DNA from 2 places in the Acidiphilium acidophilum genome. Region 1 is predicted to be linked to the other one. Evidence: predicted binding sites of a transcription regulator. Region 1 holds the regulator's gene; the other holds the start of a gene.

Region 1 (4,957 bases):
AAGCCCAGAAAGGGCGGGCTTTTCTGTCGGCCCTGACCGAGCTCTGCCGGCGCATGGGAATCGAGACCATCGCCGAAATGGTCGACACGCCCGAGACGCTGCAATTCGTGCGCGACTGCGGTTGCAATTACGTCCAGGGCTATCTGTTCGGCAGGCCCACCAAAGAGATCAATGATTTTCATCCGCTACCTAACCGGATACTGTTTACAGCACGATGACATCTGTGCGTTTTCCGTGATACCGGCCTGAGGGTCCGTTGCTCTGAAGCGGGATAGGGTGGTGCGGTGGCGTTATCCAACGCACCTGGATTGAAACGGTCATCAGACAGGAAGCTTTATATAACTGACCATCCGCGCCACCGCCGCCACAACCCCGGCCGTCTCCGCATCGACCTGTCCGTCCACGCGCGCCGGGCGGAACCGGCGCTGAAACGCCGCCACCACCAGGTCGTGTTTCAGGTCCATATCGTAGCCGATCGCGGCGAGTTCCGTCGCGGTATCGCCGTGTGGGCCGATGTCATCGGCCCAGAACCCGATGCCGTGCGCCGCGAGGTGTGCCCAGGGAAACAATTCGCCGGGGTCCTGCTTCCGGTCGGGCGCGATGTCGGAATGTGCCACTATGTTCCGCGCCGGAATCGGGTGGCGTTCGAGTAGGCCCCGGCACAGCCGGATCACGGCTTCGATCTGCACATCGGGAAATGGCACATAGCCGAATTCGTGGCCGGGATTGACGATTTCGATCCCGATCGAGCGATCGTTCAACCCCCGCACCCCGCGCCAATAGCTCACCCCGGCATGCCAGGCCCGCCGCTCCTCATCCACCAGCGCGATCAATGTCCCATCGGTCTCGACCACGTAATGCGATGAAACCCGCGCAGCCGGGTCGCACAACCGCGCGATCGCATCGGCCCCGCTGCGCATCCCGGTATAATGCAGCACCAGATGATCGATCACCGCCCCATCGGGCCGGTCGTCGTGATTGGGCGACCTCACAAACCCCGCTCGCGCTTGATATCGTCCCAGGCGGCATTGATCCGCGCCACCCGGTCGGTCGCCCGTGCGGCGAATTCCGGCGGGACCCCGCGCGCCGCGAGCTGATCGGGGTGATTTTCCCGCATCAGCTGTTTCCAATGCGCCCGGATCGCCTCGCTGCTCGCATCGCGCCCGATCCCGAGCACGACATACGGATCGCCTTCGGATAGCGCGTAGGAGGAGGGATTCTCCGCCCGCGCCCGCGCCGCCGCATCGAGCCCGAACGCCACGCCGATCCGGGTGAGCATATCCGCCTCACGCCCGTTGATCGGCTCATCCGCCCGCGCAATCGCGTATAACGCCCCCAGCACCTGTTCGAGCGCAAGCCGGTTATCCGCGAAACTCTCGCCGAGCTGCCTTGCATAGGGCTCGAACCCCGCCGAATCGTTGCGCGCCTGATCGAACAACCGCCCGATCATCGGCACCGCCGCGTCCTCGATCCGGAACTGCCGCTTGAACGCATCGATCTCGGCGCGATTGACCGGCCCGTCGCATTTGGCAAGCTTCGCGGCCAGCACCGTCGCCGCAATCGCGAACACCTGCTCCCGCCGCCCGATCATGGCCGCCAGCCGCGCGGAATCGAGCGGCAAGGCCCGCCCCAGCCGCGCCCCGAACGATCCGAGATCGCCGGTATCCGCCGCGTGGCCAAGCGCCGCCCCCGCAATCGCGCCCACCGGCCCGCCGAACGCAAACCCGGCCACGCCGCCGATCACCTTACCCCATACTGCCATTCCCCCCATATCGGGTGGCTGGCCCGTAAGGTCAAAGGGCGATCTGCACCGGTATCAATATCGCCGCATCAGCGCCACCAGCCGCCCCTGCACCTTCACCCGCTCGGCAGGGAAAATCCGCGTCTCGTGGCGCACATTGGCCGGTTCCAGCGCCGTCGAATTGCCCCGCCGCCGCAACCGCTTCAGCGTTACCTCGTTGTCGTCGATCAGTGCCACGACGATCTGCCCGGTCTCGGCGGTCTCGCCTTTGCGGATGATCGCGGTATCGCCATCGAGAATCCCCGCCTCGATCATCGAATCCCCCACCACTTCCAGCGCGTAGTGATCGCCCTGCCCGATAAAGGCGATCGGCACCTCGATCTCGGCCTGATGCTCCCGCAGCGCCTCGATCGGCTGGCCCGCGGCAATCCGCCCGTAGAGCGGCAGGCTCACCGCCGCCACCTCCGCCGCCGCCCGCGCGCCCTGGAACCGCTGCGAAAAATCGCCCCGGATCACATTCGGCGCGAATTTGGCATCGCCCCGCTCCGCCGGCACGCTGTCCGCCGGCAGCCTGATCACCTCCAGCGCCCGCGCCCGGTGCTTGTGCCGGCGCAGAAACCCGCGCTCCTCCAGCGCCCCGATCAATCGATGAATGCCCGATTTCGATTTCAGATCGAGCCCGTCCTTCATCTCCTCGAAACTCGGCGAACAGCCGGTCCGCCGCAGATGCTGGTCGATGAACACCAGCAGCTCATATTGCTTGCGCGTCAGCATCATTCCCTCGTCCGAAAACCCCGAACCGACCCGAACCGCCCCTGCGGCCCGGACCATCGCGTCATCCCCACCGGGAACAAAGCGCTAACATGATGTTCTATGAATCGAACCCGCGTCGCGTCAAGAGCCTCGCGGCAAAATAATCACCTTCTGTTCTCGATCGGTTACCCTTGCCACGCCCCCGCCCGGTCCGCCAAGTGCCGCCATGGCCATCCTCTCGATCCAGTCCCAGGTTCTCAACGGCAGCGTCGGCAATACCGCTGCCGCCTTCATCTACGCCCGCCTTGGCCTCGAAGTCTGGCCCCTGCCATCGGTCATCCTCTCGCACCATCCCGGCCACGGCGGCAGCGAAGGCGGCCCGGTGAAACAGGCCCGCCTCGCCGCCCTCGTCACCGGCCTCGCCGCGCGCGGTGCCTTCGCCCGCTGCGAGGCCGTGGTCTCCGGCTATCTCGGCGCCGAAGCCGCCGTCCCGGTAGTCACCGATGCCATCGCCCGCGCCCGCGCGTCCCATCCCGGCGCGCTCTACTTCTGCGATCCGGTCCTGGGCGATTCCGGCCGGATCTACGTCCCCCATGCCCTGGTCGACGCCACCCGCACCCACCTCCTGCCGCGCGCCGACATCGCCACCCCCAACCCGTTCGAACTCGAAATCCTCACCGGCCTGCCCGTGCCGGACCGCGCCCACGCCTTCCGCGCCATGGCGCAACTCGGCCCCGGCCTCGTCATCCTCACCGGCTTCACCGGCACCGACACCACCCCCGGCACCCTCGACATCCTGATGCTCGAAGCCGGAAACCCGTACCATCACACCGTCGAAGCCCTGCCGCGCCCCTTTTCCGGCGCGGGCGATGCCTTCTCCGCCCTGTTCCTCGCCGCTTATCTGCCCCACCGCAACGCCCGGCGCGCCCTCGCCGCCGCCGCCGCCGCCAGTGCCGCCCTCCTCGCCGCCACCGCGTCTGGCGGTCACGACGAACTCGCCATCGTCCCCGCCCAACACCTCTGGACCGCCGCTTTCGCCGCCGCCACCGCAACGGAAACATGACAACGGCGCCATGCGATGAAATTTTGTTGATTCAGATCGCTCATCCGGCATATATTCATAAGTCTATATCTTCCGGTGGAAATTCGCCGGCGCCCGCCCGGGTTTCCGGGCATCAATCCTTGGGAGGATGATGATGACAACAATGGCATCTCTGCTGAAACGCAAACCCGTCTCCGTGATCGCCGTCCCGCCGGACTCGAAAATCCGCGAAGTCGTGCTGGTCCTCGCCGAAAAGCGCATCGGCGCGGTGGTCGTTCAGTCCGCCAACCAGGATCTCCTCGGCATCCTTTCGGAACGCGACGTGGTCCGCAGCCTCGCCGCCAACGGTCCCGCCACGCTCGACATGGTCACCAGCCAGCTCATGACCCGCGCGCCGACCACCGCAACCCCGTCCACCACCATTTTCGAGGCCGAAACCCTGATGACCGACGGCCATTTCCGCCATCTCCCCATCGTGGACGGCGGCAAGCTCATCGGCGTGGTCAGCATCGGGGACGTCGTGGCCGGCCTGATGGACCAGCAGGCCCACGAAGTCCGCAGCCTGCGCAGCTACGTCACCGGCGGCATCGCCTAACCCGTATCCCGCCCGACACCGCAATAAAAAACGCCCGCCGGCATCACACCGGCGGGCGTTCCATATCGCGTGGAATCCGGCTTTACTGCGTGGTGGTATCGGTCCCCGGCATCTTCACCTTCGGCGGTGCCCCGAGATTGATCTGCTTCGGCGTGGTCTGCGAACCCGCAACCGCGCCGCCGACCGCCCCGATCCCGGCACCCGCCAGCGCGCCGATCGGCCCGCCGACCGCCCCGACCGCGGCACCCGCCGCCGCACCACCCGCCGCGCCGCCCTGGGCGCGTTCCGGCTGGCTGGTCCCACACCCGGCCAGCGCCAGCGCCATGCCGAGCGCCAGCGGCGCGGCAATAAGGGTTTTCTTGAAGGTCATATCGTTCATCCTTTCCGGAATTTTGGAGAGCCAACCTGTCGCCGCCTCGACGTCAGGAACCGTTGACGGACCGATATGGTGGTCACGACCCTCCATCGTATCAACCGCGCGACCCCGCACCCCACCCCGAATGAACGAAGTTTATGCCGTTGCTCATCCGAACCCGCAGCTACCTCACCGTCGGCGGCGGCAGCGGCTGCGACTCGACACCTTGCCCGCCATACCCGCCCGCCGGACTCAGCGATTGCGGCTGCCCATACGATTGTCCATACGATTGCCCACCCGATTGGGGATACGCCGTGGTCGGCTGCGCCTGATACGAATTGATCTGCTGGCGCAACCCCGGGCCGGAATAGCCCTGCGCCGGAGCCGCCTGCGGTGCCGCCCCGTAACTCCCGCCCGGCGCCGGCCCGACCTTGCCGACATTATCGAGATTGATCTGTTTCGGCGTCGTCG
Region 2 (4,957 bases), 1.6 Mb from region 1:
CGTTTAGGTATGCAGCCCGGGCGCCGATCAGCCCGAGGACGAAAAGTTTTTTGCTTCTTTTTTTCAAAAAAGAAGTGCTTGCCTCCCCTTCCCTTCCCTCCCTTTCGCTTCAAGCCCGTCGGCGTTTGCGTTTTTCGGGGATGGGGGGTGCGAGGAGGGGGGCGAGGAAGCGGGCGGTGTGGGAGCGGGGGATGGTGGCGATGTCTTCGGGGGTGCCGGCTGCGACGATCTCGCCGCCGCCGTCGCCGCCTTCGGGGCCGAGGTCGATCACCCAGTCGGCGGTTTTGATGACTTCGAGGTTGTGTTCGATGACGATCACGGTGTTGCCGGTGTCGACCAGGGCGTGGAGCACTTCGAGGAGTTTGCGGACGTCTTCGAAGTGCAGGCCGGTGGTGGGTTCATCGAGGATGTAGAGGGTGCGGCCGGTGGCGCGGCGGGCGAGTTCCTTGGCGAGTTTGATGCGCTGGGCTTCACCGCCGGAGAGGGTGGTGGCGGATTGGCCGAGTTTGACGTAGCCGAGGCCGACTTTCAGGAGGAGTTCGAGGCGGTCGCGGATGCGGGGTTGGGCGGCGAAATAGGCCATGGCTTCTTCGACGTTGAGGTCGAGCACGTCGGCGATCGAGAGGTCGCGGAATTTGATTTCCAGGGTTTCGCGGTTGTAGCGTTTGCCTTTGCAGGTGTCGCATTTGACGAACACGTCCGGCAGGAAGTGCATTTCGATTTTCAGCACGCCGTCGCCCTGGCAGGCTTCGCAGCGGCCGCCTTTGACGTTGAAGGAGAAGCGGCCGGATTTGTAGCCGCGGGCGCGGGCTTCGGGGAGTTCGGCGAACCAGTCGCGGATCGGGGCGAACAGGTCGGTGTAGGTGGCGGGGTTGGAGCGGGGGGTGCGGCCGATCGGGGATTGGTCGATTTCGATGATTTTATCAAGCTGGTCGAGGCCGTCGATGCGGTCGTAGGGGGGGGGCACCTGGCCGGAGCCCATCAGGCGGCGGGAGACGGCTTTGTAGAGCGTGTCGATCACCAGAGTGGATTTGCCGCCGCCGGAGACGCCGGTGATGCAGGTGAAGACGCCGAGCGGGAAGGCGCCGGTGACGTTTTTGAGGTTGTTGCCACGCGCGCCGATCAGGCTGAGCATGCGGGCAGGGTCGATGGCGCGGCGTTGTTCGGGGATGGCGATGCCGCGGCGGCCTGAGAGGAAATCGCCGGTGAGGGAGCGGGGGTTGGCGGCGATTTCGGCGATTGTGCCTTCGGCGACGAGTTCGCCGCCGTGGATGCCGGCGAGTGGGCCCATGTCGATCACGTGGTCGGCGCTGCGGATGGCGTCTTCATCATGCTCAACCACCAAGACCGTGTTGCCGAGGTCGCGCAGGCGGCGGAGGGTGCCGAGGAGGCGTTCGTTGTCGCGCTGGTGCAGGCCGATCGAGGGTTCGTCGAGCACGTAGAGCACGCCGGTGAGGCCGGAGCCGATCTGGCTGGCGAGGCGGATGCGCTGGCTTTCACCGCCGGAGAGGGTGGCGGAGCCGCGCGCGAGGGAGAGGTAGTCGAGCCCGACATCGACGAGGAATTGCAGGCGTTCGGTGATTTCGCGGAGGATGCGTCGCGCGATGTCCTGGCGTTGGGGGGTGAGGGTCTCAAGGGTGCGGCCGAACCAGATGCGGGCGTCCCTGATCGAGAGGTCGGAGACGGCGGCGATGGTTTCGCCGTCGATTTTGACCGCGAGGGCCTGGGGTTTGAGGCGGGCGCCGTGGCAGGTTTTGCAGGGGCGGTCGGCCTGGTAGCGGGAGAGTTCCTCGCGGACCCAGACGCTGTCGGTCTCGCGCATCCGGCGTTCGAGGTTGCGGACGACGCCTTCGAAGGATTTGCTGACGCCGTAGGCGCGCACGCCATCCTTGTACTCGAAGGCGATTTCGGACTCCCCTGCCCCGTAGAGAATCGCGTCCCTGATTTTTTGCGGCAGGTTTTCCCATGGGGTCGATAGTTTGACCTTGAAGAATTTGGCGAGGCTCGCGAGGGTCTGGTCGTAATAGGGGGATTGGGCGTTGGCCCAGGGGGCGATGGCCTGCTGGGCGAGGGATTTCGTTTCGTCCGGCACGATCAGATGGGGGTCGAAGAAGGTTTCGGTGCCGAGGCCGGCGCAATCCGGGCAGGCGCCGTGGGGCGAGTTGAAGCTGAACAGGCGGGGTTCGACTTCCTCGATGGTGAAGCCGGAGACCGGGCAGGCGAAGCGGGCGGAGAAGACGGTGCGTTCGCCGGTATCGGCGTTTTCGGCGTAGACGATGCCGTCCGACATGGCGAGGGCGGTTTCGAAACTGTCGGCGAGGCGCTGTTCGATGCCCTCCTTGACCACGACGCGGTCGACCACCGCTTCGATTTCGTGTTTGGTTTTTTTGTTCAGGGCGGGAACTTCGGCGATTTCGTAGAGTTTGCCGTCGATTTTCACGCGGGTGAAGCCGCGGCGCTGGAGTTCGGCGAGTTCCTTGCGGTATTCGCCCTTGCGGTCGCGCACCACGGGGGCGAGCAGGAGCAGGCGGGTGGAATCGGGCATCGCCATGACGCGATCGACCATCTGGCTGACGGTCTGCGCCTCGATCGGCAGGCCGGTGGCGGGGGAATAGGGCACGCCGACGCGGGCCCAGAGCAGGCGCATGTAGTCGTGGATTTCGGTGACGGTGCCGACGGTGGAGCGGGGGTTTTTCGAGGTGGTTTTCTGTTCGATCGAAATGGCGGGGGACAGGCCCTCGATGCTGTCGACATCGGGCTTGCCCATCAGTTCGAGGAACTGGCGGGCATAAGCCGAGAGGCTCTCGACATAGCGGCGCTGGCCCTCGGCGTAGATGGTGTCGAACGCGAGGGAGGATTTGCCGGAGCCGGACAGGCCGGTGATGACGGTGAGCTGGTCGCGCGGGATGCGGACATCGACGTTTTTCAGATTATGCTCGCGCGCGCCGCGAACGACGATGAAACCCGACCCGGTCATGCTTTTGTTTCCGATATGTTCATGGTAGATATGGCGGCAAAATCGGGCTGTGGGAAGGGGTGGATGGTGCGGTGCAGGGATGATCGAGAAAGGGTAGCGAGCGCTTCTTTTTTGGAAAAAAGAAGCAAAAAACTTTTATTTATATAGGCTTGTGCGGTTTTGTTGGCACCGGACCCAAATTGACGAAGTTTTTTTTGCTTCTTTTTTGTTCACAAAAAAGAAGGCCTTTCTTTGGCTTGACGCATTGGACCACCGGTGACACGGGTTGCGAACGGAACACGATAGGGGATCGACGATGGCGGGTAGTGTGAACAAGGTGACGCTGGTGGGCAATCTGGGCAAGGACCCGGAGGTGCGGACCACGCAGTCGGGGATGAAGGTCGTCAATCTGGCTCTTGCGACGTCGGAATCGTGGAACGACAAGGCCAGCGGGGAGCGCCAGGAGCGCACCGAGTGGCATCGGGTCGTGATCATGAACGACCGGTTGGCCGAGGTGGCGGAGAAATATCTCAAGAAGGGCTCGAAGCTTTATCTGGAGGGCAAGTTGCAGACGCGGAAATGGACCGATCAGGCGGGGGTGGAGAAATTCACGACCGAGGTGATGCTGGGGCGGTTCGGCGCGGAGATGGTGTTGCTCGATCGGCCCACGGGCGGCGGCGCGATGGCGGGCGGTGGCGATAGTTATGGCGGGGGAAGCAGCGCGCCGGCGCGGCGTTCGACGGGTGGCAATACCGGTGGTGGCAATATGGGCGGTGGCAATATGGGCGGTGGCGGCGGATGGGATTCCGGGCGGGGGAACGATCTCGACGATGAAATTCCGTTCTGAGGGCGGGATCAGCCGCCGAGGAGTTGCGCAAGCATCTGCGGCGGCAGGTTGATGTTGGAGTAGCCCTGCGGGAGCTGGAAATCTTCCGGGGGCTGCGGGGCTTCGGCGATTTGCAGGGCGGTGACCTGGGCCGAGCCTTTCGAGTCCTTGCCGGTGGCGGCGAGGACGATGCCGCTTCGGGTGATGCAGGCCGAGCCGTCACCCTTGCGTTTGAGGATCAGGTAGCGGGTGCATTGGTGGCCGGCGATGGTGGCGTCGCCGAGGCGGGTGAAATGGGCACCGTTCTGATCGAGCGCCTTGTGGATCACGCCCGAGAGGCCGGGAACCGCGACGATGGCGTGCATCTGCGGGACCACGATATCGGCGGAGCCGGCGGCGAGGTCGAGCAGCACGGTCACGCCGGTCGCCTGGCCGGAGAGGCTGACGGCGCGGAGCATCCGGCTGGAGGCCTGGTAGCGCACCCGCCAGGTCTGGGTCGGTTTGCCGGGCTGGGTGACCTGATAGACGCCCATGGCATCGCGATCGGGGATCAGGCGCGGGGCGGCGAAGGCGGGCACGATGGCCGCGCCGGAGAGCAGCAGCGCGGCGGCGGCGATTTTGAAATTCATGGCGAATCCTCGGAACTCTTCGAACGCATCGCCTCGATATCGTGCATGATTGTGGCAGGATCAAGCGCGGCGTTCCAGCGCGCCGGGATCGCCACCGCTTCGGCCAGCAGGGCGTGATAGTGGGCGCGGCTGACTTCGTGCGCGCCGAAGCGGGCGAGATGGGTGGTGAGGAACTGGGTGTCGAGCAGGGTGAAGCCCGAGAGGCGCAGGCGGGCGACCAGATGTGCGAGGGCGAGTTTCGAGGCGTCGCGCACGAAAGAGACCATGCTTTCGCCGAAAAAAGCCCCGCCGATCGCCAGACCGTAGAGGCCGCCGACGAGGCGGGGACCACTCCAGACTTCGATGCTGTGGGCGTGGCCGCGATAATGGAGTTCGACGAACAGACGCTCGATTTCGGGGTTGATCCAGGTTTCCGGACGCACCGCGCGTTCGGCGGCGCAGGCGGCGATCAAAGACGGGAAATCACGATTGCTGACGATTTCGAGCGGGGTGGTGCGCAGGGTGCGGAACAGGCGGCGGGGCAGATGGAACCCGTCGAGCGGCAGG

The links. Region 1 encodes LexA, which represses DNA repair genes until DNA is damaged. Its sites were predicted from a motif close to TGTTCTANNTANGTTC; they were not measured.
Region 2: the regulator LexA is predicted to act here: its motif matches at 2,983-2,998, upstream of uvrA (excinuclease ABC subunit UvrA).

What each region holds. Positions count from the first base shown of each region.
Region 1 is NZ_JAWXYB010000018.1:3,088,836-3,093,792, forward strand. Features, by position in the region: gene SIL87_RS17330 (EAL domain-containing protein) at 1-218, shown strand, start outside; gene SIL87_RS17335 (N-acetylmuramoyl-L-alanine amidase) at 321-992, opposite strand; gene SIL87_RS17340 (TerB family tellurite resistance protein) at 989-1,762, opposite strand; gene lexA (transcriptional repressor LexA) at 1,817-2,515, opposite strand; gene pdxY (pyridoxal kinase) at 2,721-3,557, shown strand; gene SIL87_RS17355 (CBS domain-containing protein) at 3,700-4,131, shown strand; gene SIL87_RS17360 (hypothetical protein) at 4,214-4,510, opposite strand; gene SIL87_RS17365 (hypothetical protein) at 4,671-4,957, opposite strand, start outside.
Region 2 is NZ_JAWXYB010000018.1:1,469,166-1,474,122, reverse strand. Features, by position in the region: gene uvrA (excinuclease ABC subunit UvrA) at 110-2,977, opposite strand; gene ssb (single-stranded DNA-binding protein) at 3,273-3,803, shown strand; gene SIL87_RS09620 (hypothetical protein) at 3,812-4,411, opposite strand; gene aat (leucyl/phenylalanyl-tRNA--protein transferase) at 4,408-4,957, opposite strand, start outside.